DNA from 3 places in the Lactobacillus sp. B4015 genome. Region 3 is predicted to be linked to each of the others. Evidence: predicted binding sites of a transcription regulator. Region 3 holds the regulator's gene; each other region holds the start of a gene.
What was found. The regulator NrdR, encoded in region 3, represses ribonucleotide reductase genes. The targets are predictions, from matches to a motif close to ACACNATATATNGTGT.

Region 1 (6,752 bases), on a different contig from region 3:
GATGATTATGATTGGTATTTTAACTTACACATCTGTGCTAGAGCGAACCAAAGAAATTGGAATTTTAAAGGCCCTTGGAGCAAGAAAGAAAGATATCACACGAGTATTCGATGCCGAAACGTTTATCTTAGGAATTTTTTCTGGTGTATTAGGTGTTGTCATCGCTCAATTGCTTGTTTTCCCGATTAATAGTATCTTGTATTCGATCACTAACCTTGCAAATGTTGCGCAACTTAATCCCCTTCACGCGCTAATCTTAATAGTTATTTCTACTATTTTAACCGTGTTAGGCGGGCACTTACCTGCACGAATGGCAGCTAAGAAAGATGCAGCGATTGCTTTAAGAAGTGAATAAAACCGTTAAAAGCAATTATTATGTTACATGTGAAACATAATAATTGCTTTTTCCCTGCTTAAATTTTTTTGAATAAATATCATGTTTCTTTTTGTAGCTAGTTGACAAATTGGTATATGCCAATTTATAATAAATTTATGATATTTTGGAGGCGTAATTATGAAAATCATCGTTACAGATAGTAAAGAAAATGGCAGCACTAAAGGTTTTAAGCTTTTTGAAAAAAGCATTAACAACGGTGCTAAGGTAATCGGCTTAGCTACTGGCTCTACCCCAGTAGGCCTATATCATGAATGGACTGAAAGTGATCTTGATAATACCAACTTGATCAGTATTAATCTAGATGAATATGTTGGCTTAACTTCTGATAATGATCAAAGTTATCATTACTTCATGCAAAAAAATTTGTTTGCAAAGAAACCTTTTAAAAAGTCATACATTCCTGATGGTATTAAAGCAATTAACGATCCACAAGGTGCATCTGATGATTACAACCAAATTATCGCTGAAAATCCAATCGACATTCAGCTTCTAGGTTTAGGTCAAAACGGTCATATTGCTTTTAACGAACCAGGAACACCTTTTGATTCGGTAACTCATGAAGTTAAATTGACTGAAAATACCATTGAAGCCAATTCACGTTTCTTTAGTAAGATTGAAGATGTGCCAAAATCTGCAATTTGTATGGGTATTGCAAATATCATGGCAGCAAAAGAGATTGTCATTATGGCCTTTGGTGAAAACAAAGCGGATGCTGTTAAGAAGATGGTTGAAGGCCCTGTAACCGAAGATGTACCTGCTTCAATTTTGCAAAAACATGATAATGTAACACTTATTGTCGATAATGCTGCTGCAAGTAAGCTTAGTGCTAGTGCAAAGAATTAGATAATAAATTAACAAAGATAGAAAAAAGATGCATTAATGCATCTTTTTTTGTGTCCTAAAACAATAAATTCTAAGCAGATATAAATTGGTGCATATCGCTAGGCTAACAAAATAATCCGTATTATGATTAAGTTGAATCATGAGAGGATGGTGATAAGTTGAAGCGAAGTAAAAAGTGGTTACTGGTAGTGTTAATGATTTTATTATTACCCTTGCCAATTTACTTTCTATGGGAAACTAGTGGTTTTTGGCAAAAGTATTTAAAGATTAAACTACCCAGTATGGGGACACTAAATCCAGTACTAGAATGGTATTTAATCGTTGTCAGCGCTGTTGTCCTTTTAGTTTTAATTATTAGTTTATTAGTTGTCCTATTTTGGCCTGTTCAAAGGTACTTTATTTTGATTCACAAGCATGACGGACAAGTCAAAGTTACTAGCAAAGCAATTAATGGCTACGTCATGAATTCATTGGCAGATTTGCCTTTTATTAATAAAGTCAAGGTTGATTCAAAACTCACTAATCATAAGATCAACATCAAAATTAGTGGTAATCTTGGGCGCGGTGAAAATGTCAGTGCCCTTCTCGAAAATTACTTAGAAGAGTTAAAGAACAACCTTAACCGGTTATTGGGAATTGAACAGAAGCCAAAGATCAAAATCAAATTTGTTAATTATCAAAACCCCGATAAACCAGAGACGCGCGTTCAATAAAGGAGGCTGAAATGAACGAAATTTTACAAAAACACCTCCCAGAAATATGCGGTGCTGTAATCGGCTTGTTACTAGCATTTTGTTTTTTGGGACTAGGATTTTTTAAAACTATTTTTGTAGTCGTAATGTTAGTAGTTGGTTTTTTAGTCGGACACTATTGGCCCCTGCTGAAAAGTCTTGTAAGTAAACAATAATTGAAAGGAACTTAATATGGTACAAAATAATAATCAAAGTAGTGCAAACAACTCAAGCAGCTCAAAGCAAGAAATTAAGGGCGACTTAAAGTATGACGAAAAAGTCATTCAAAAGATTATTGGTATTGCTCTCTCAGATGTTAAAGGCTTATTGGATGTTAACGGCGGCTTTTTCTCAAACTTAGCTGACAAGATTGTTAACAACGATGATGTTACCAATGGTGTTAATGTTGAAGTTGGTAAAAAGCAAGTAGCAGTTGATATCGAAATTATTGCTGAATACGGTGTTGAAATTCCTAAACTTTATGATGAAATCAGACAAAAGATTTACGACAAGGTTAAGGAAATGACGGGCTTAGACACGGTTGAAGTTAATGTCACCGTTGTTGATATCAAGACTAAAGAAGAACACGAAAAAGATTCAGTCAGTCTGCAAGATCGGATTACCGGTGCAACACAAGATGCCAAGGATAAGATTGGCGAACAAAAAGATAAGGTTGAAGACAAAGTCGAAGATAAAAAAGAAGACCGCGTTAAATAATCACCCTTTAGCAGGATAAGTTTTAAAAAGTGAAGTAGTACACTTAAATGCTACGTCACTTTTTTGGTTTCACGTGAAACGAAGTACTTTTTATCAAAGCAAAGTAGCACAAAAGCCGTCTAATTTAGCTGGATTTTTTATGTAGCAATAACTAAATCTACCGCCATTAACAACTAAGATAACCTCTTAAATTTTATACCAGTTATTGCATAAAAATATTGCCAGTTTATTACTGTTTAAAAACAAAATAATATACCAAAAATTGACGACTGTTTTTTTAGCACTGCTCAGTTACTTGGTTTCACGTGAAACAATAACTATTGATCTAAATATTGAAAAATATTTGGTTGTACTCAGTAATTTTTTAACTATTTTATACAAAATCACTTGACTTTTTAGTGGCAATTTCAATTAACTTTTTACTTGTATGCCACTATATCTCGTATTAAACTAGATAAGAATCTATATATTGTATTTAAGAAAGAACGTGATTCAAGTTATTGTTTTAAGCGGGCCAATTGGAGCCGGTAAATCCAGTTTAACCAGTATTTTAGCCGAACATTTAGGTACTCAGGCCTTTTATGAGGGAGTTGATAATAATCCAGTTCTTCCTTTATATTACAAGGACATGAAGCGGTACACTTTTTTACTTAATATCTACTTGCTCAATCATCGGTTAGCTCAAATTAATCAGGCAGTCAGAGAAAAAAATAGCGTTTCCGATCGTTCAATTTATGAAGATGCACTCTTTTTCCAAATGAACGCTGAAAGTAAGGTTGCCGACCCTACTGAATTTAAAATTTATGACAGTCTGCTTGAAAATATGATGGAGGATACTCCTGGAAATCCAAGCAAAAAGCCTGACTTACTAATTTATATTCGCGTATCTTTAGACACAATGTTAAAACGCATTGAAAAACGTGGCCGTTCTTATGAGCAAATTAGTACTAATCCTAGTCTGAAAGATTACTACGCACGTTTGATTCGCTACTATGAACCATGGTATGAAAACTATGATGCATCTGCCAAAATAGCAATTGACGGTGATCGGTATGATTTCATCGGTAACGAAGACGCTAAAAAAGAAGTTTTGAACCAGATTGATAATAAATTGCGTGAAATCGGCAATTTGAAATAAAGAAGGAACGTGATGACAGTTATTGTTTTAAGTGGCCCAATTGGAGCCGGTAAATCCAGTCTAACCAGTATTTTAGCTAAATATTTAGGAACTAAGCCTTTCTATGAAAGTGTTGACGACAATCCTGTCTTGCCACTTTTTTATGCTGACCCTAAGAAATATGCATTTTTACTGCAAGTCTTTTTCCTAAATACACGCTTTCGTAGTATCAAAGATGCGCTAACCGATGATAACAATGTGCTTGATCGTTCCATCTATGAAGATGCACTCTTTTTCCAAATGAACGCAGACATTGGCCGCGCAACTACTGAAGAAGTTGACACCTATTATGAGCTTTTGAATAATATGATGAATGAGCTAAAGCATATGCCAAAGAAAAATCCTGACTTGCTTGTTCACATTAATGTTTCTTATGACACAATGCTCAAACGAATTCAAAAGCGTGGCCGACCATACGAACAGCTCAGTTATGACGCAACGCTTGAGAATTATTACAAACGGCTCTTACGTTATTACAAGCCATGGTATGAAAACTATGACTACTCGCCAAAAATGGAAATAAATGGCGATGAACTTGACTTTATGACGGATGAGCACGCTCGCGAAGTTGTTTTAGAGCAAATTGTTGCTAAATTAAAGGAAATGGGCAAGTTGCCTGAATCGTGGGATAAGTCAGCACCTCAGATTAGTAAGTAAGTCTAGCTGACATTTAAAAGCGTCTGGGAAAAACCCTAATGAATCAAAGCTTTATTGTACTGAGCCGTAAAAGTTAGATACTCTTACGGCTTTTTCTTGACCTCAAAAGAAAAATGCAAACTAAAAGGCCTGACGCCGATGGAATATCGACAACAGGCTATAGTTAGCAAGAAATATTGTTTGGCCAATTTTACAGTTCAGTACATAATAAACCATGATTTAATATGATTCTTTCATAAGTAAAAGTCTAAAATTATCTAAAATTATCTAAAAATGGTCATTTCTCAAACTCTTTTAATTTACCATATATTTATTGTAAAAAGGTCATTTTATCATCAATCAATGTAAAGTTGGCCAATACTCTTTATTAGCAGCGTATAATTCATCTAAAACTTTTTGACCAATATGATAGTCTGGGATTGTCTTATTTAAAACGACGGCTTCTAAAGCCACCTGATATGAACCAGACAGGGCTGCATCTACAGTACGTTTTTCATAAGCCTTTTGCAATTCCATCATTCCTTTATAGAAGGTTGGGATCTTGCCAATGTTAATTGTTTCAGCCCCCATGCTGCCAATGTATGCAGGCACTTCAACAACTGCATCAGTATCAAAATTAGCAATTGCCCCATTATTCTTTTGGTTAACTGTGAACCGCTCACGCGTGTTGTGAATGATTGCGTTGGCGATATCAACAATATAATTGCCATGAACACCAGAGTTTAACGATGATCCTTTGGCCGTGCCTGCTTTTAAAACGCGACGACATTCGTCAAAAATCCGTTTTTCACGGCCTTGCATTACCCAATCGCCACGAGTAAAGTTGACATCCGATTCAGCCATCATTACATCAGGCATTAAGTAATATTGTAAGTAGCAGTTGGGGAAGTATTCTGGGAAGCGCTTAAAGATCGTAATCATTCGTTTATAAGTATCGATCCAGTACTTATCATCAAGCGTTTCGTCATTCCATTGCGCTAACGTGTCGATTTTGCCATCCTCAACGTCTTTGCGTAAGTCTGGCAATAAATCATGACCATTTTCATCAATCATTGAAGTCCACCAGCCAAAGTGGTTCATTCCAAAGTACTTAAAAGTGATATCTTTCAAGTCTTTATGAAAGTATTGCGCAATCGCACCCTCAATTGAAATTGGCATATCACAAATACAAATAACTTTTGCTTCAGGAAATTCGCGGTAAATTGCTTCTGACAAAATCGCTTCTGGATTCGTGTAGTTGAGAATCCAAGCGTCCGGACAAATTTCTTTGACTTTTTTAATGATGTCAATAATTGCTGGAATAACTCTCATTGCAAACGAGAAGCCACCCAAACCGCAAGTTTCCTGCCCGATAACGCCATTACGAATGCAAATTTTTTCATCAATCGCACGCTGTTTATTTAGACCTGGACGAATCTGCATAAAGAGATAGTTCGCACCTTGCAAAGCTTCATCGAGATTAGTTGTATAAGAGACTTTGACCGGTGAGCCTGTTTCTTTGTAGTACATTTTAGTATATTGACCTAAGAGCGATACACGTTCTTTATCAGTGTCATACAAAACCAGTTCATTCATTTCCAGGTCTGCAGATCTTTGCCGTAAAACTTCCAAAATACTTGGTGATTGAGTTGAGCCACCACCGATAATTACAAATTTATTTGCCATAATTATATACCTTCCAGTTTATTTAGTTTTGCGTTGAATGTTGCTTTAAATATTCTAAATACTTGTCTACTTTTTCATGAACTTCTTCAACACCAACTCCCAAAACAATTTGAATATTATTATCCTTTTGCATAATGCCACTAGCACCAGTTTTATGTTTTAACAATTCCATATTCAATTTATTTGCGTCTTTTACATCAACCCGCAAACGAGTATAACAATTAATCATGCTACTAATATTATCTGGACCACCCAAACCAGCTACAATGTTTTTAGTCTGGTTATCAAAATGTTTAGTGGAGACTGAATTATTTTTAGCCTCATTTTCAAATTCAACTTGGTCTTCTTCTTCATCTTCGGTTTCTGCACCATTCAAAAGTGCAGGATCAGCATTCGCACGTCCGATTGTTGGAATGTTAAAGCGTTTGATAACATAGACGAAAACAAAATATTCAAGCAAAGCAGTAATGACGAACATGATCGGAATCAAATACTGATGTCCGAGCCTTGCCGGAAAAGCAAAACTATTAATAATCATGTTAATTCCGGTATCGAACTGAATATC
Region 2 (6,752 bases), on a different contig from region 3:
ATGGCATGGTAAGTATCAAAGGTCAGGCTGCCGGCCCAATAAGCTAGAAAGGCTTGGAAGCCGCCAAAAATGGACATCCCGAAATCAACAAAACAACCATATTCCCAGCCTAAAAACGTGACAAGTATTAGTTGCAAAATAAAGTGCTTTTTTAATGGCGTAAATTTTGCAAATAACGCCACGGTTAAAACGCAACCGCCATAGGCAAGAACCTGCGAAACGGTCCAAATACCAAATCCCAGATAGATGTTAGAAACGACCATCGTTAAAATGGCCAAAGCAAAACCAAAAGTAAAGCCCAAATTTAGCGTAACGATCATTAAAATTGCAGTAACTGGTTGAACATTAGGTACAGGAATAATTTTAAAAATTCTAAGCGCCACGCACATTGCGGTTAAGATTGCAAGAAGTGCTATTTTTTTGGTTGAGTTGTGCATAATTAATTAGTTCACCTTAGCTAGAGTGAATTTAACCTTGTCTTTATTACCCACTCTTTGCTCAGTTGCGCCCTTGTTAGCGAATTTACCGTTAATGGTATATGTCCAGTAAATGTGTTTTGCTTTATTTTGACTCTTGCCGGCAATCGAAGTAATAAAGCCGTTAGTGCTCTTTACGTGCCATAGTTTCCTAAGTCCTTGCATAACTGTTGAATGCTTAGCTAATTTAACCGTCCGCTTTTTATAATTCTTATTATTTACTTTAAGAGTGTAGGTAACGTGAATTTTGCTTGCTGCACTAACCGTAGTAGGTGTTTGTGTAGTTTCATAACCTGCAAAGGTAAAAGTGAAAATTGTTGCTAAACTGGTAATGACTGCTAATTTATTTTTTTTCATGATAAAAACTCCTCGTAATATTTTTCTGATAACGTAATAATTTGTAATTTTGACTATTTAACTGGGCAAGCGCCGTTTTCACAATCTTCTTGATCAACAAGTTCTAAGTCTTTTTGATCGTCATGTTGTTTGGTAAAGACACTAGCAACATCGCCTGAAATCTGAGCTTTGCGCTTTTCATAAGTTTCCTTATCAATTGGCTCTTTTGGTGCTTGTTCTAATGAACCACCATAATAAGGCAATAAAGAAGTTGACTTAATTACATGACGGTATTGCTTAAACAGCGAATTAATCTTATCGCCCTCCTCTTTTTGGAACGTGACGGTACAACTAACAGCATTGTCGGACCAGTATGTTTGTAAAAACGCTTGGGTGGCAAATTGCTCTTCGATTGAAACCGTCCCGGCAGAAGCAAAGTTTTCACTATCCGCATGGGCTGCCCGTAATGGAAATTCAACACAAGTAGTGTTTGGTGAATAAATATCGGGTTCAGAATAATAGCCGCAAGCTGCTAATGCTTTTAATAATGGATCGGAAGCTTGGAAACGAATTCGCTGAATTAAATAGCCAGCATAGTGGAAGTGCATTCCTTCAGATGCCCCTGCAAGTTTAGCTACAGTTCCTGATGGCTTAACAGTAGTATGCTTAATTGATGGCTCGCAGTGCAGCGCCTTGCTATACTCATTGTCTGCATCAACAACGGCTTGATATGCAGAAGTAACCATTTTGATTCCTTTAGGATCGTAGATCGGCACCTTGATTTTTTCACCAGTTTCTTGATCGACCTCATCCTTAAAGCCGGTAACAACCCGGTGGCCTAGATCATTTAAGAGCCAATCTTGAATTCCTGACATGGAAACACCGATACGCCGGTTTTTATAAATAATCTGGCGAGAAATCTCCCAGTCGTAGGCACTAAAGGTTACGCGCTTGGTGTAGCGTGCGGCCAGCTTGAAGACATCTTGAAGATTCCAGCCTTGTTTTTCAGCGATATAAGGGAAAACTTCAAATAGGTTGCATGGCTCGCCATTTCCAAGCGAGATCTCACCACACGGATTGGTTCCCTCGACTTCGCCATCAATGTCTTTTTGATAGCCATCAATTATACGGCCGTAATTGCGCGATAAATCAAGGTTAACAATTCCCGGCTCACCATTCTCCCGAATACCATTGGCGATAGGCTCATAATCATTAAATTCAGCGTCGATTGCGACACTATTATTAGAAGCCCAGCGATGATGATAGAGCTTATCTTTATCCTGTTTCATTGTGATGAAGTCCTGGTCATCATTTGAACCAAGCGCCAATTCTGCTGATCTTCTGACATTGCCAGCAACAACGGTTTTACCGATTAAATTGCAGATATCGGTGCCATCAACGGAAGTTAGGTGACCGCCAACCCGATCATTAATAATTTGATTAATTTCAAAAACCATTTCTACTAGTGGCATTGGTCCTGAAGCTGTTCCGCCAAAACCATGAATCTTGGCGCCATAAGGTCGAATATCACTGATATCCAAAACTAGCTTTTGCTTGTTTTCAGGATTGGTTTGGTTAAAGTGCATATCGATTAGACGTGCATTGGCTAAAACCCAGCCTTCGCGAGTATCGGGCAGCTTGTAGTAAACGTAATCGGTAGCACCGTCATTTTGCTTTTTCCAAGTTGCTTTGTCAGTTGCACCCAACTTAACTGAGTCTTTGTAAGAAGTGCTCGTCTTATCGATTACAACCGTTAAATCAACTTTTTGATCAACTGGTGGAATTTTGGCAATATTTTCTTTTACGACAGAAAAACCAACACCGCCACCTTTCATAAGTTGATCGAAAGTAAAAGAAAAAGGCATTGAAACAGCTTGTTGATCCTTAGATAAGTAAGCAGGAACAATATGACTGTCACCATATTTTTGTGGTCGGATTGCGATAAACCAGCAATTGTTCAATGAATCACCGTTGCGCTTTTGGTAATCAGTTCCAGACACCCAAAGATTACGTCCAGATGGAGTGGCGGCAAGCCCGTAAACTAGCCGGTATAATTCACGGGCCTCATTAGTTAATTCGGTGATGACTTTCTCAGAAGGTGAGTCTGCAAGGCGCGGGTCAAGGTTAATGTTTCCTTCAACCACGCGTTTGACGGTTTCATCCCACTCTTCGGACCGGTTTTCTTGTGGAAGCCACCGAGCATAGGTCCGCTTGTAGGTAACCCAGCCTAATTCGCCCCAGTGAGGTGAAATATTTTGTTTCACTTGATCAATATAAGCCTGATCTAAGCTTATTGTTGTGTTTTTCATGTGTAAAATAGCTCCTAAAAACTAACAAATGTTCCACACATACATTATGTATGGCTACAGAAAGAACTATACCACAATATCTTGTATTTGATAGCGGATATGCTACTGTAAAACACGAACAAAAAACCCGAATTAATGTAGGAGTAAGATTCGCTAGAAATAAAAAAAATCATATAGGAATAGCTGTACACAAAAAAGCACAACAAGTATTAGAATTTACTTATCGTGCTTAACTAATCTTAGTGAATTATTTATTTATTATTTAAAAACCTAAGAGTGCAACTGCAATGAAAATTACTGCCCCTGTTATGATTAACGGAACCAACAGGTGAATGAAAAAAATAAATATAAGCCCGCAGGCCAGCAAAAAAAATAAAATTTTAAGCGTTCCGATCCCCAGTTTAACAAAAGCCCATATTAGAAAAATAATCAATAAAAGAGTAAGCATGTTTAATTATTCCTCCAATCAAAATATGAAAGAATTATATGCGCCATTTTTAAGATAAGATAGCCTTTTGCTTAATTTTAAGAAAAACATAATTTTCTCATTATAACTAAAATACTGGTATAATAGTTTTCCATGCTAGTATGTGTTATTTCCTAGGAAATAACTAGAAAGGGTGAAGTTACTTGCATTTCAAACAGATTATATTTGATGTTGATGATACATTAATTGATTTTGCCGATACGGAGAATTTTGCTCTTCATAGTCTTTTTAATGCACATCATTGGGAACTTACAGATGAAATCCAACGGCAATATCATTCTTATAATCAGGGACTTTGGCGGGAACTTGAAAATGGTACAATTACTTATCAAGAATTAAGTGAAGCGGTTTTTCATAACTTTTTGAAGAATACTTTTAATACTGAAGTTAATGGTCTCGCTGTTATGAATGAATATCGTTCTTATTTTTCTCGTGCATATAAGCTTTTGCCTGGAGTAAAGGACACTTTACGTTTTGCCCAGAAACAACATTTTGAATTAACAATTTTGACTAATGGCGAAACTTTTATGCAGAGACATCGCCTCGAACTAGCAGGAATTAAAGACTATTTTAATTTAATTGTTACTTCTGAAGAAGCTGGCTATTCTAAGCCAGATAGCCATATTTTTGACTATTTCTTTGCACGGACCAAGTTTGGTCCAAGCGATACAGTTTTTTTTGGCGATGGATTACAGTCCGATATTTTAGGTGCAGAGAATTATGGCTTTAGTAGTATTTGGTATAATCATCGTCATCGAAAAAATAACATGAACTTGCATCCGTTGTATGAAGTAACAACTTATCCACAATTTGTTAAGCTTTTAAAAAACAATTTCCCAAAATAGTTTAAATCTGTTAATGTAATAATGATATATACTTTAATATACTAAAAGATAACGAATTAAGAGGTGAAAATGATGACTGTTGATATTCATTCTATTTCCGACACTTATCAATTAAATAACGGCGTTAAGATTCCAGCTATTGGACTTGGTACTTGGCAAACGCCTGATGGTGATGTTGCAAAAAATGTTGTTAAGGATGCTATTAATTTAGGTTATCGTCTGATTGATACTGCTGCAGCTTATGGTAATGAGGTAAGTATTGGTAAGGGAATTAGAGAAAGCGGTGTTAACCGTTATGACCTTTTTATTACTACGAAACTGTGGAATGACATGCATGGTTATAAGAAAACCACTGAGGCAATTAATAATAGTCTAGAAAAGTTAGGTGTAGATTATATTGATTTATATTTAATTCATTGGCCTAATCCAGCTGCAATTCGTGACCATTGGGCAGAAATGAATGCTGGAAGTTGGCGTGCAATGGAGGAAGCTCAAATTGCAGGAAGAATTCGTGCTATTGGCGTATCCAACTTTAAGCGTGAACATCTTGATGAACTTTTAAAAGTGGCATCCGTTCGTCCTGCGGTTAATCAAATTTATCTTAATCCAAGCGACATGCAAAACGATACAACTTCATATAATAAAGAATTAGGGATTCTTAACGAAGCTTATAGTCCTTTAGGGCGAGGTGCCTTGTTTAGCAATAAAACTGTTATCGAGGTTGCCAAGCATTATGATAAGACTCCCGCACAGGTTTTGTTGCGCTGGTCGCTACAACATCAATTCGTACCATTGCCAAAATCCGTTCATCGTGATCGAATGAAAGAAAACGCCGCTATTTTCGATTTCGCAATTAGTGAAGAAGATATGCAAGCTTTAGATCATTTACATGGTGTAGCAGAAATGGCTACTGATCCTGATAACACTGATTTTTAATAAGATAAATTTTAAGGTGATAAATGATGAAAGTAGGATTTATTGGAACTGGCAAAATTGGTAAGGCAATTATTTTGGGCTTATTACAAGGCAAAACTACCATTCAAGATATTTATGTTTTTGACGGTGGTCATCGGTCAGCACAAAAGGTTGCAGCTGAACTGAATTTGCACCTAGTAGATGACTATACTGCTTTTAACGACTGCCAGGCAGTGATTGTGGCTGTCGGTGGCTCCGTTATAACATCAATTTTTCGTGAACTGGAGCAAAAGTATCATGGTATCATTTTGTCAACTGGTGGTGGTGATCTTACTACAATCAACCAGGAATTACCGGATGATTCTTCTTTTGTCAAAATTGTTCCTAATACGCCAGTTCAAATTGGTGAGGGGATTACAGCGATGAGTTTTGTTCCCGGAGAAAAGAAACAGGTAATTGACACTGTTAAAGCTCTGTTTGAGCAAATGGGCAGTGTTTATGTCGTTCCTGCAGATTTATTAGGAATTTATGGGACTGTTGCAGGTTGCACACCAGCATATGTTAATATGATGATTGAGGCTTTAAGCGACGCTGCTGTCCAAAATGGCGTTAAGCGGGCCGAATCCTACCAAATTGTGGAACAAATGCTGGTAGGTACCGCAAAGCTTGCTTTATCTAGTAAGAAATTACCTGAGGAATTAAAAGATGAAGTAACTACTCCGGGTGGGTCTACCATAAGAGGTGTAGTTAAGTTAGAACAAGAAGGATTCAGAAATGCTTTGATTCAAGCAGTTAATGCTTCAGCTAATTAAAAAAATATGTCTTGGAAAAAGCCAGTTTATAATTTAAATTACAACAATATTTGTAAGCAAAAACTGATAAATCAACTAGATTTATCAGTTTTTCTTATTTGTTATTGAGCTTTTCTTAAAGCTTTTTTTTATTTTTAGAAAAGCAAAAAATATTTCTAAATCACAATTTACAACTATTTTCTGTAAAGATAAACTTCTTTTAGCACTCTTAGTGCTTCTATGTGGTTACCAATGTTACTGGAAAAATGTGAATCACAACTAATATTGACTCTTGCACCTTATTTTTTACATAGAAGACCGATATCATGACAGTTTTTTAATGTCAGAGCTCCTCTGAAGCTATTTTTAAAATATCTTTCAAATAAAGTCTTATGCTTGTATATACATGCTTGGCTTAGCTAAAAAGTATAGCTGTTTTTGTGCTTTTAATTGAGCTTATAAATATTAATTAATTTAATTCCGCTCTTGTACAGACATCATTCGATATAATAGAATAAAAGTGAAAGGATTTAAAAATGACAGATTCAAAAGCGACCTTAATTGCCCAGGATATTGCAGAAAAAATCCGGCAT
Region 3 (6,752 bases):
CTTGAGTCCTATACGCCTGAACATATGAAGGAAGTTAATGGTGTTACCCCAACTGAATTTATTGATATGAAGGCCTTGATGGGGGATAACTCGGACAATTATCCGGGTGTCACCAAAGTAGGACCAAAGAAAGCATCGCAGTTAATTCAAGAATATGGTTCAGTTGAAAACTTATATGATCATATTGATGACATGAAAGCATCAAAGCTAAAAGAAAATTTGCTTAATGATAAGGATAAAGCCCTGTTAGGTAAAAAATTGGCTACGATCAACTGTGATACGCCAGTAACCATTGGAATTGATGATATTAAAAGAAGGCCGGTTGATTACCAAAAGTTGCGGCGTTTTTACGAGAAAATGAATTTCCGCAAGTTTTTGAGTGAATTAGCGCCTGATGGTGATTCTGGTAAAAATGAGACATCCCAAGATTCGCATGTCAAAATGGAATACACCGAGTTAACCAAGGACAATTTGGCTAAAATTACGGTTAATGAAGGCGATGAGGTCATTTTTTACTTAGGGATGCTGGGACCAAATTATCATTTGGCTGAGTTCGTCGGTTTTGCCTTTAAGATTAGCAAACAGATTTTTCTAAGTCGCGACGTAACGCTATTACAGGATGCCAAGCTAAAACAGATTTTAGAAGATAAGAAAATTAGCAAAGATGTCTTTGACCTTAAGCGGACAACTGTGGGACTAAATCGTTTAGGAATCCACGCGCATGGGATTGAATATGATATGCTGCTAGCTTCGTATTTGATTAATAATGAAAATAATTCGGACGATATGGCCGAAGTTTGCCGGATGTATGGGAATGACACTGTCAGAAGTGATCTTGACGTTTATGGCAAAGGTAAAAGTGAAAAGATTCCTACTGATGACGATGTGCTGTATAATCATTTAGCCACCAAAGTCGAAGCAATTGAAACCTTGAAAGAAACGCTGCTTGCCAGACTAAAAGAGCATGAACAAGATGATTTGTTTGCAAGTATCGAAATTCCAGTGGCACGCGTTTTAGCGATTATGGAAATAAATGGAATCAAGGTTCAGGCTGATACTTTAACTGAGCTGCAAGATGAATTTGCTGTAGAACTTAAAAAGATGGAAAAGCAGATTTATGATGAGGCTGGTGAAGAATTTAATATTAATTCGCCGAAACAACTTGGTCATATTCTGTTTGAAAAAATGGGGCTCAAGCCAATTAAAAAGACTAAAACCGGTTATTCAACATCAGTTGATGTCTTGAACCAGTTAAAAGATGAAAATCCAATTATCGGGCAAATCCTTTCTTACCGACAAATTGCTAAAATTCAGTCGACTTATGTTAATGGCCTGCTAGATGTTATTCAAAAAGATGGCCGAGTTCATACACGGTATTTGCAAACTCTAACGGCAACTGGACGCCTATCTTCGGTTGATCCTAATTTACAAAACATTCCGACGAGAACAGAAGAAGGTAAGCAAATTCGAAAGGCTTTTGTTCCTAGTGAACCTGATGGTTATATCTTTTCTTGTGATTACTCACAAATTGAATTGCGTGTTTTGGCTCAAGTTTCTGGTGATGAACAAATGCAAGAAGCATTCAGAACCGGCTACGATATTCACGCTCATACCGCAATGAAAATATTCCACTTGAAATCAACCGATGATGTTACGCCATTAATGCGGCGTCGAGCAAAGGCAGTCAATTTTGGTATTGTCTACGGCATTTCGGATTATGGCTTATCGAAAAATCTGAATATTAGTAGAAAACAAGCCAAAGAATTTATCGATAATTATTTTGAGCAATACCCGCAAATTAGAGAATATATGGATAAGGCCGTTAAATTTGCTCGCGAAAAAGGTTACGCAGAAACAATTATGCATAGAAGACGGTACTTGCCTGATATTCATGCAAAGAATTATAATGTGCGGTCTTTTGCGGAAAGAACTGCAATTAACTCACCAATTCAGGGTTCCGCTGCTGATATTATTAAAATTGCGATGATCAATATGCAGAAGAAATTGAATGATTTACACCTTAAGACTAAAATGGTGGTTCAGGTTCATGATGAGTTGATTTTTGATGTGCCAAAAGATGAGATAGAAACAATTAAAAAGATTGTCCCAGAGGTAATGCAGTCTGCCGTTACTCTTGATATTCCGCTTGTTGCTGATTCAGGGTACGGTCATAATTGGTTTGATGCAAAATAAGGAGTAATAATAAATGCCAGAAATGCCGGAAGTAGAAACGGTTCGCCGTACTCTTCTCCCCTTAATTAAAGGAAAAACGATTAAAGAAATCACGCTGTGGTATCCCAAAATTATTGCTAGTGATCCAACAGAATTCGTTCAAAAGCTTACGGGTCAAGAAGTAGTGGCAATTGACCGGTATGCAAAGTATTTATTGATTCGGCTGACGAATGATTTAACTGTAGTTTCTCATTTACGCATGGAAGGAAAGTATCGTCTAGTTGACGTGGCTGCACCGAAAGATAAACATGATCACGTACAGTTTGCTTTTACTGATAATACAGCCTTGCGTTATAATGATGTCCGCAAATTTGGCCGAATGCAATTAGTTAAAACTGGAACAGAAAAAAGAACAACAGGAATTAGTAAACTGGGCTTTGAACCTAATTCTCATAAATTCACGGTTGCTTATTTTGCAAATTGTCTTAAGCATAAAAAGAAAAATATTAAAAATACGCTTCTTGATCAATCTGTAGTTGCCGGTTTAGGCAATATTTATGTCGATGAAGTTTTATGGCTAACTAGAATTCATCCGTTAAGTATGGCCAATAAGATTCCACCTTCCAGAGTGAAACAATTGCATGACAATATTAATTCTTTGATCAAATTAGCTATTGCTGAGCGTGGGACAACCGTGCACACTTACCTGGATGCTAATGGTGAAACTGGCGGCTTTCAGAAAATGTTGCGGGTATACGGGCATAAAGGTGAACCATGTGCAAGATGTGGAACCCCTCTTGAAAAAATCAAGGTAAATGGTCGTGGAACAACATATTGTCCTAAATGTCAGGTGAATTATCAATGACCATTGTCTTAGGTCTTACTGGGGGAATAGCTAGCGGTAAAAGTACAGCTGATAGCTTTTTTATAAAAAAGCATATTCCAGTAATTGATAGTGATTTAATTGCTCACCATATTTTAGATATAGGTGAAAAGGGCTACAATTTAGTAATTAATTATTTTGGCGATCAGTATTTAGCAGCAAATAAAGCAATTGATCGCGCAAAGTTAGGTAAATTAGTTTTTAATTCACCTAAAGACTTAGCTAAATTAAATGAAATTACCCACCCGTTGATTTTTCAAGAAATCGAGACTAAAATTAGCCAACATAAACAGGAAAATGAGCCACTTATCATAGTAGATGCACCGTTATTATTTGAGTCAGGTGGTTTAAGCTATTGTGACCGCAGTTTGCTGATTGCTGTACCTGAAAAAATGCAAGTAAAACGCTTGATGGCGCGCAATCACATAACTGAAGCTGAAGCATTAAAGCGAATTAATAGTCAGATGCCTTTGGCGCAAAAGCAAAAATTAGCTGATTATGTTGTTACAAATACTGGTACAATAAAAGAACTAGAAGACAAATTAAACGAGCTGCTACTTAAATTAATAAAGGAGGACCAGTATGGAATGTCCTAATTGTCGGCAAAATGCCTCGCGCGTGATTGATTCTCGACCGAGTGATGAAAATCGTGCTATTAGAAGACGGCGTGAATGCGAAAACTGTGGTTTTCGGTTTACTACTTTTGAGCGAATTGAAACAACACCATTATTGGTAATCAAAAATGACAATACCCGGGAACCTTTTAACCGGAAAAAGATTTTGCATGGTGTCATGGCAGCTGGTCAAAAGCGTCCAATTACAAGCTCGCAGTTCGAGCAATTGGTTGATCACGTTGAAAATAAGGTTAGACAGCAGGGAGTAAGTGAGATTTCTTCGAAGAAAATCGGTCAACTAGTGATGGATGAATTGGCTGAACTAGATGATGTTGCTTACATTCGCTTTGCTTCCATTTACCGTGAATTTAAAGATATGTCTAGTTTCATGAAAACAATGGAGGATATGATTGCTAAGCGAGAGAAGGGGAACTAGAAATGTTTGAGACCCCTAATCCCAAACAACCATTTTTTATTGCTAACCGAGTTGATATTTTCCCAGAAGATGTGCGAGTTCTGGTTAAACTTTATCAGCCGCTGATTGGTTCACTAGCATTTTCCTTATATTTTAGTTTAAATGCGGATTTTAATGCGCATGCAATGCTATCGGACTCAACGGGTATTTATGCTCTGCAAGAACAGCTTGACTGTGATGTTAAGCACTTATTTTCTGCTTTACATAAACTCGAGGGCGTTGGCCTAGTTCAGACGCGTTTACTTAATAATGAAATCATGGGACAAGTACTGATTTTTCGCTTAACCTGCATCCCTAGCAGCAGTGAATTTTTTTCAACGCCTCTTTTAGCAAGCTTACTTAAAGAAAAAGTTGGTATTTCTGCCTTTCAAAAATTAAGTAAAGATTTTGCTCGTGAAAGTAAGTCTAAGCAGAACCAAGTTAATGGTATGCAGAATGCTGATGATATCTCTGCTTCGTTTATGGAAGTTTTTCGTTTGCCTGAGCAAGAAGCAATTGAGCCTTCAGTTGATGTCAAATATGCCGCAAAAGAAAATAAAACAGACAATAATATCAAAGCTACTATTAATGAGCATGATACGGTTGACTGGAATTTCATGAAACAGCAATTTGAAATTTACCAGATTCCAAGAACGGAGATTGACCGTAATCGGGAAGCAATCCGCTCTGTAATGCGCACTTACGGGTTAACAGAACAAGAATTTGTCGATGAGGCCCTGACAAGTATTCACGGTGATTATCACTTGGATATAGTGCAAATTAAACAAGCGATTGCTAGTGGCATTCACGGCTCTCATACTAGGGCTCGAATTAAGCAAGAGACTAAGAAATATAATGATGATCAACCGATAAATGCTAAATTGAGTAAAAATGAGCAGCAAGTATTGCAGCTAGCTAAAAGTAAATCACCAGCTCAATTTTTGTACCGGTTGAAGACTGATCGGCATGATTATGTTGATGCCAGTGAATATAAAGTACTTGATAGTTTATATAATGAAAAGGGAATCCCAGCTGATTTGCTTAATATCTTAACTTATGCCTGCTTAAAAAGTGCACCGAATATTTCATACCGCTTGGCTAATCGGATTTTACATGATTGGCTTCAACATGGTGTTAAAGATGGGGCCCAAGCAATTGAATATATGCAAAAAAGGGAGCAAAATAAGGTTAAGTACCCCCGTTATGTGCAAAATAAACGCGTTGAAAAAGGTACCGATTGGAGTAAGAAAAAATCTAGTGTTAAGTCTGATGTTTCTTCAGCTGACTTAAAAGACTTTTTCAAAAAATTTGAAGATCAAAATGGCATGAAGTAGGTGAAAAAATGAAGTCAATCAATAATTTTTTAGACAAGAAAAAAGCCGACCATCTTGATGTAGCTAAGATTCGGGCCGAGATTCTATCCGAGCCAAAAATTAAACAGTTTATTAGTGAAAATCAAGATAAAATAACCTCTGAAATGATTGATAAAAGCATGTCTGCTTTATTCGAATTTTACCTAGATCAGCAGAATAAAAAAGATCCGGTGACCAAGGGTTATCGGCCTAAATTAATCTTGAATACAAATGCAATTGATATCATTTATGCTCCTGAAAATAGCAAGTTGGAACATGATCGTGAACTTGCAGCTAAAAAGCACTTGCGTCTAATTAATTTGCCTAGCAGCTTGCATGATGTTCGTTTAAGTCAGGTGGAAATAACACCGCAGCGTCAGCAAGCAATGGCTGAGATCGGGCAATTTTTGGCGGCTTATTCGCAGAATGCGTATCAAAAAGGCCTGTATTTATCAGGTAACTTTGGTGTCGGTAAAACATTTATCCTGGCTGGTTTAGCTAATTCTTTAGCGATGATGAACAAGTACGTCATCTTTATCCATGTACCTAATTTTATTGCCAGCTTATCCAGTCACTTTAATGATAATAGTCTAATGACTGAAATTAACCGGATTGCAAACTGTGATGTACTAATTATGGATGATATTGGCGCTGAAAATTTGAGCCAGTGGTCACGCGATGAAGTTTTGGCTGTTATTTTGCAATCAAGAATGGATAATCAACTACCGACATTTTTCTCTTCCAACTTTTCAATGGATGATTTGGAAGAGCACTTTAAGGAAACCAAAAATGCTATTGATCCAATTAAGGCTGCCAGATTGATGGAACGTGTACGTACTTTGGCTAAAGAAGTCATTGTTTCTGGACCAAACAGGCGCCGTTAAGAACATTGTAAAATGCTTATTTGCAAATTAAGCATTAAAAGTAAAAAAATAACCGACTAGTTCAATGTTAGTTGAGCTGGTCGGTTATTTTGTTTTAAAGGCTTTATACTAAATCCTGTTGATAGATTATCTTAGTTTAGTTTCTATGGTATTCTATTGGCAGGATTTTTTTGCACACAAAAAAGAGGCCCTAAGTCCTCTGTCCATATAATCCTTTGAAACCACTCTTCAGATCTATTTAGGAGTTTTCTTATGACCTCTCTATCTAATTGTATTAAACTTTTGCTCAATATTAAAGACCCTAATCTTGAATTTCTTGCTTTTAAGTCTGAAACGATTGATTCAGTAGTAACTACTGTCGCCTGCTGCAACCTTAAACTGCCGACTTGTCCT

Region 1: the regulator NrdR is predicted to act here: its motif matches at 3,119-3,134, upstream of J3U71_RS10775 (deoxynucleoside kinase).
Region 2: the regulator NrdR is predicted to act here: its motif matches at 3,193-3,208, upstream of nrdJ (ribonucleoside-triphosphate reductase, adenosylcobalamin-dependent).

The regions. Positions count from the first base shown of each region.
Region 1 is NZ_JAFNOY010000012.1:55,875-62,626, reverse strand. Features, by position in the region: gene J3U71_RS10800 (ATP-binding cassette domain-containing protein) at 1-355, shown strand, start outside; gene J3U71_RS10795 (glucosamine-6-phosphate deaminase) at 515-1,240, shown strand; gene amaP (alkaline shock response membrane anchor protein AmaP) at 1,399-1,953, shown strand; gene J3U71_RS10785 (DUF2273 domain-containing protein) at 1,965-2,147, shown strand; gene J3U71_RS10780 (Asp23/Gls24 family envelope stress response protein) at 2,164-2,688, shown strand; gene J3U71_RS10775 (deoxynucleoside kinase) at 3,176-3,826, shown strand; gene J3U71_RS10770 (deoxynucleoside kinase) at 3,839-4,522, shown strand; gene J3U71_RS10765 (6-phospho-alpha-glucosidase) at 4,862-6,187, opposite strand; gene J3U71_RS10760 (PTS transporter subunit EIIC) at 6,210-6,752, opposite strand, start outside.
Region 2 is NZ_JAFNOY010000010.1:9,386-16,137, reverse strand. Features, by position in the region: gene J3U71_RS09715 (ECF transporter S component) at 1-437, opposite strand, end outside; gene J3U71_RS09710 (DUF4430 domain-containing protein) at 444-833, opposite strand; gene nrdJ (ribonucleoside-triphosphate reductase, adenosylcobalamin-dependent) at 887-3,121, opposite strand; gene J3U71_RS09700 (YjjG family noncanonical pyrimidine nucleotidase) at 3,752-4,453, shown strand; gene J3U71_RS09695 (aldo/keto reductase) at 4,526-5,389, shown strand; gene proC (pyrroline-5-carboxylate reductase) at 5,416-6,180, shown strand; gene treR (trehalose operon repressor) at 6,696-6,752, shown strand, end outside.
Region 3 is NZ_JAFNOY010000011.1:10,578-17,329, reverse strand. Features, by position in the region: gene polA (DNA polymerase I) at 1-2,193, shown strand, start outside; gene mutM (bifunctional DNA-formamidopyrimidine glycosylase/DNA-(apurinic or apyrimidinic site) lyase) at 2,207-3,037, shown strand; gene coaE (dephospho-CoA kinase) at 3,034-3,651, shown strand; gene nrdR (transcriptional regulator NrdR) at 3,638-4,105, shown strand; gene J3U71_RS10110 (DnaD domain protein) at 4,108-5,457, shown strand; gene dnaI (primosomal protein DnaI) at 5,466-6,359, shown strand; partial or broken gene J3U71_RS10100 (ISL3 family transposase) at 6,612-6,752, shown strand, end outside.